2 regions of the Kocuria sp. UBA1838 genome follow, and region 2 is predicted to be linked to the other one. Evidence: riboswitches for the same ligand, from Rfam matches in the RefSeq annotation. Region 2 holds a riboswitch; the other holds the start of a gene.

Region 1 (2,388 bases), on a different contig from region 2:
TTGCCTGGGTGTTGGACTGCGTGGTCACCTGGGTGGCGGCCTGAGCCGTGGGGGCAGCCTGCGCCTTCGGGGCGGCCGGGGCCTGCGAAGCCTTGTAGGACGCAGGCTGGGCGGCAGCGGCACCCTGGGCGGGGGCGTAGTTCGGGATCACCGGGGAAGCCACAGCGGCGCGCTGCTCGGCGGCGGCCTCCTTGGCAACGGTCTGAGCGGTGGCGGGAGCGGCGTGGCGGCCCTGGGCCACCGGAGCCTGCTCGGCGACCGAGGTGACGTTCTCGGAAGCGGTCACGACGGTGGGGGCTGCAGCCGGAACGGCGGGAGCCTGCAGCGGGGTCACGTCGGCCACGGGAGCGGCCTGGACCACGGAGGGCTGAGCGGGAGCCTGAGCGGCGGGCTGCGCCTTCTCGGTCTTCGCGGCCTTCTGCTCCTTGGCAGCGTTCTCCTGGGCCTTGTCGGCCTTGGCGGCGGGCTCCGCGGAGACAGTGTTCTCGGAGGCGGGAGCCTCAGACACAGCGGCGGCGGGGGCCTGCTCGGAGGCATTCTGCGTGGCCTGCACGGACACGGTGGTCGCGAGGGCCAGACCTGAGAAGGCCGCGACGGCGGCGACGGTGCGGGCCTTACCCGCGAAGATGCCCTTGGCGGCGTGAGGAGCGGTTTCGTTCGACATTCGTGTGGTTTCCTAACACATTCGTGTCCACCCAGGGCACGGAGGTGTGCGGTGACCGGCACATACGTCAGGACGCAGCAGCGGTGCACGGATTTGGGCGGGAGATTACTTTCGATTTTCAGGTGGTTCCGGCGCGGTGTGCCGACCGAGGTCCGGGGACCCGGCCAGCACACCCGGCCGCAATGTGGCTCGGTGTGGACCGCGCATCATGCTCGGGCGCGGTGTCACCGGGTCACCGGAAGGTGTAGTAACCATCCAGCTGCATGGCATTCACGGAGTGAACCTGAGTGCCCTGCGAGGGATTGAGAGCGGAGATCATCTGGCCGTTGCCGATGTAGATCCCCACGTGGGAGCCGCCGTTCTGGGAGACCAGATCGCCGGGCTGCGGGTTGGAGGTGGGGGTGCCAGCGGCGAACTGGGCCCAGGTGGTGCGGGGCAGGTTGATGCCGTTCTGGGCGTAGACCCACTGGGTGAAGCCGGAGCAGTCCCAGGCCTTGAAGCCAACGCCGCCCCAGACGTACGCGCCGCCGATGCCCTGGTAGGCGGTGCCCACCAGACCACCCGTGGAGTGGTTCGACTGGGTGCTCACGCTGGCGGCGGAGCCCACGGTGTTGGTGGTCTGCATGGTGTACGACGCGTTGTAGGCCTGCACCGAGGAGGTGGACGCCTGGTAGCCGTAGGAAGCCGTGGAGCCCAGATCGATGAGACCGCTCGAGGCCTGCGCGGGGGCCGTGAGGCCGACCACGGCGGCACCAGCGACGACCGTACCGATAGTGGTGTTACGCACGAGGTGCGACTTCGTCTCGGCGCGGTGCCGGGCAGAGTTCTGCTTCATGAAAGACATGTGTGTTCCTCCCTGCGCCTACGAGGTGAGCTGTCGGGTTCGGATGGGAGACATCCGGCCGCACGCACCTAGGTGCCGTGCTGGCTTGACCCCAAGGACCCGTCGGATGGCAACGAGCCCGGAAGTGGTTCCCCCGCTTCTGCCATGCGGATGTTCTGTGTACGGGTCCCGGAGCGCATGGCAGAACTCGGCGAACGCTCGGGAGTGGCGATCCGACCAGTGATCGGCACGGGCATGACTGTACAGGATGGATAACGAAAATGTCACGTTTTGATTACAGCCGGTCACGCATCGGGCATCGGTCGCTATGAATCACCGTGGATTACCACGACCGTCGATATCAATCGGCCGCCTCAGCACGCCCGCCCGCTCGAAAGCCCACACCACGGAAAAGGCTCCTGACCTGCGGTGATACAGGGCTCACCCAGTGAGCGAAGGTCGAAACCGCACCGATCACCCGTGATTGTCCACACAGTCGGAAGATCACGGTCAACTTCTCGAAGATCACGGCGCGTCGCGTTCCGACGTCATCGGAAGCAACCGCGGAGAGACGCAGCGGCGATCAAGCCTCGGCGGCGGCCACCCGAATGGCGCGCGCGGTGGCGGAGTCCAGGTCCAGGGACACTCCCGAATCGACCCGGGTCACCACGACCCGGTTCTCGTCCCCGGGGTTGATCTCGGCCGTGACCCTGGAGCCCGTGAGGATGCCCGCGGAGCTGAGCATCTCGATGAGTTCCTGATCCGCCTGCACCACTTCCGGCAGCAGCCGGACCACGTACTCCGTGGAGTCCTGGGCTCCGGCGACCTCGAGCAGGGTGAGGCCGTCGAAGACCTCGGCCGCGGCACCGGTGCCGTGGTGCTCGCCCCGCCCCGGGATGGG
Region 2 (2,388 bases):
CGTTGGGGAAGGTCAGGTCACGAGTCATGAGGAGTTGTGCAGGCTTTCTGGCGGGCCGGGCGGATCTGCCGGAACGGTGCGGTGACAGCACGGAGCACCCCGCTCGGGGGCGCAAGATGTCGCGGGGTCCGGCAGAGCGGGCCCCGGATCAGGAGCACCGCGCACGGCGGAGAAGTGGAGGAACGGTGTGGTGTCTGCAGGGGAGGAAAAACTCACTCGCGAGGCAGGAATTCCCTGGATCAGCAGCTGCAACAACCGGGGCCCTCCGCAGCGACTCAGGCCGTTGCGGAGGGCGCACCGGGTCAGCGGTAGGTGTAGTACCCGTCCACCGGCATGGCGTTGACGGAGTGGACGAAGGTGCCCTGGGCGGGGTTCAGGGCGGAGATCATTTTGCCCCCGCCGATGTAGATGCCGATGTGGGCCCCGCCGTTCTGGGAGACGAGGTCTCCGGGCTGCGGGTTGGTCGTGGGGGTGGCCGCGGCGATCTGCTGGAAGCTGGTGCGGGGGATCTCGATGCCGTTCTGGGCGTAGGCCCACTTCGTGAATCCGGAGCAGTCCCAGGCGCCGAAGGCGGTCCCGCCCCAGACGTAGCCGGTGCCGGCGCCCTGCATCGCGGTGCCCACAATCCCGGACGCGCCGGTGATCTCGGTGATCTCCGTCGACTGGGTGGACACCGTCGCGGTCGAAGCGCTCTGCTCAGGAGCCGCCGAGGCCTGGGGGGAGACGGCCTGGGGGGCAACGACGGCCCGGGGGGCTGTCGAAGAGTAGGCCGCCAGAGCGGACGCGGGGGCCGAGTAGGCAGTGGCGGTGTCCGTCGGGACCTCGGCGTAGGCCTGAGCCGGGGCGATGGAGCCGATCACTGCCGCACCTGCGGCAGCCGCGACCGTGGTGGTACGCACCAGGGGCGAGGTGGTCTCGGCGCGGTGGCGGGCAGTACGGCGCTTAAAAATGGTCATGGGGTGTGTTCCTCCCTTTGCCTACGAGGTGAGCTGTCGGATGCGGGTGGGAGACACCCGGCCGCCCCGGACGCATGCGTTCCGGGTGACTTAACCCCTAGGTCCCGGACCCCAGGACCGAAAATGGTTCCCCCGCTTCTGCCAAGCGATTTCTCTTCAGGAACCCCGAGCACCGGCAGAATTCGGCGATGTGCACGAGGGCGCCGACCGGATCAATCAGCGGCACGCAGTGGACAGTAGCCCACTCATAACGAAAGTGTCACGTTTAGATCACGGCCCGGATTCTTTCTTCGGCCGGGTCTGAAAGCTTGGGCTGCCGACTCTGAAAAGGCCCGGCCCAGAAGCCGTGGGTTCGTCGCTCCTGTGGCTCCGCATCACGACTGGCGTCGCATCCAATGCCGTTTGACTAGGGGAAATGGCGTCAGTGCACGGCCCTGCATGGACACCACCCCCCAGGGCGAGGGGGTTTGGGGTCGTGGGCGGCCTTCAGTATCACGAGGGGTGGCACGGAGAAGACTTTGAGGATTCCTTGAGCTTTCCTTCAGATTGAGAAGTTTCGGGGATGCCGTTCTGGGCCGCGCAGCGCGATTTCTTCATGAAAACTCCATAATTGCCCGGATCCCCGGCGGAGAAGGCCGCCCGAGGGAGTAGCGCTGTGCGCCACTGTGGCCTGGATCTTCATCAAATCTTCAAGAATTTGGGGCGCGCCACACGGAAAAGGCAGTTTACTGTCGATGGTATGGCGGGCTGGCTCCGGCCGGTTCGTCTCCTGTTGAACCGACGAAGGAGCAAGCCATGACCCATCACGTGAGCGCGATGCTGGAGACCTACCCGAAGGACCTCGGTGGGGTGGACAAGGAGAAGCTGGCCGCCTGTATCGAGGCGTGTTTCGAGTGCGCCCAGACCTGCACCGCCTGCGCGGATGCCTGCCTGTCCGAGGACATGGTCGCCGAGCTGACCAAGTGCATCCGCACCAACCTCGACTGCGCGGACCTGTGCGAGGCCACCGGGCGAGTGCTCTCGCGGCACACCGGCTACGACGCGAACATCACCTTGGATGCGATCAAGGCCTGCCAGATGGCCTGCAAGGCGTGCGCCGATGAGTGCGAGCAGCACGCGTCCATGCACGAGCACTGCCGGATCTGTGCCGAGGCCTGCCGGCGGTGCGAGGCCGCCTGCGCCGAACTGGTCGCCTCCCTGGGCTGAGTCTCGCCTCCCACAGACCCATCACCCGGGCGGCGGGGGCGGTGAGGACACCCGTGGCCACCGGGATCGGCGTCACGGGCCGGATCTCCTCTGCGGAGGGGGCCACCGCCATGACGCACCCGCCGCCTGGGTGATGGCCCCCTACCGGGGGTTCCGTGGAGAGCGGCTTCCGCGGGAACTTGGCCTTTTCTACAGGCTCAGACGCTGACCGGCAGATACCCGTGAC

The links. A riboswitch is a leader RNA that binds a small molecule or an ion and turns the genes downstream of it on or off. The one in region 2 is predicted to bind cyclic di-AMP.
Region 1: another riboswitch for cyclic di-AMP. It lies ahead of B3I25_RS03455 (C40 family peptidase); the one in region 2 lies ahead of B3I25_RS08440 (C40 family peptidase).

Annotation. Positions count from the first base shown of each region.
Region 1 is NZ_DDIY01000006.1:46,649-49,036, reverse strand. Features, by position in the region: gene B3I25_RS03460 (NlpC/P60 family protein) at 1-664, opposite strand, end outside; gene B3I25_RS03455 (C40 family peptidase) at 897-1,508, opposite strand; cyclic di-AMP (ydaO/yuaA leader) riboswitch at 1,512-1,670, opposite strand; gene B3I25_RS03450 (metal-dependent transcriptional regulator) at 2,071-2,388, opposite strand, start outside.
Region 2 is NZ_DDIY01000016.1:65,000-67,387, reverse strand. Features, by position in the region: gene B3I25_RS08445 (NlpC/P60 family protein) at 1-28, opposite strand, end outside; gene B3I25_RS08440 (C40 family peptidase) at 303-956, opposite strand; cyclic di-AMP (ydaO/yuaA leader) riboswitch at 963-1,154, opposite strand; gene B3I25_RS08435 (four-helix bundle copper-binding protein) at 1,752-2,162, shown strand.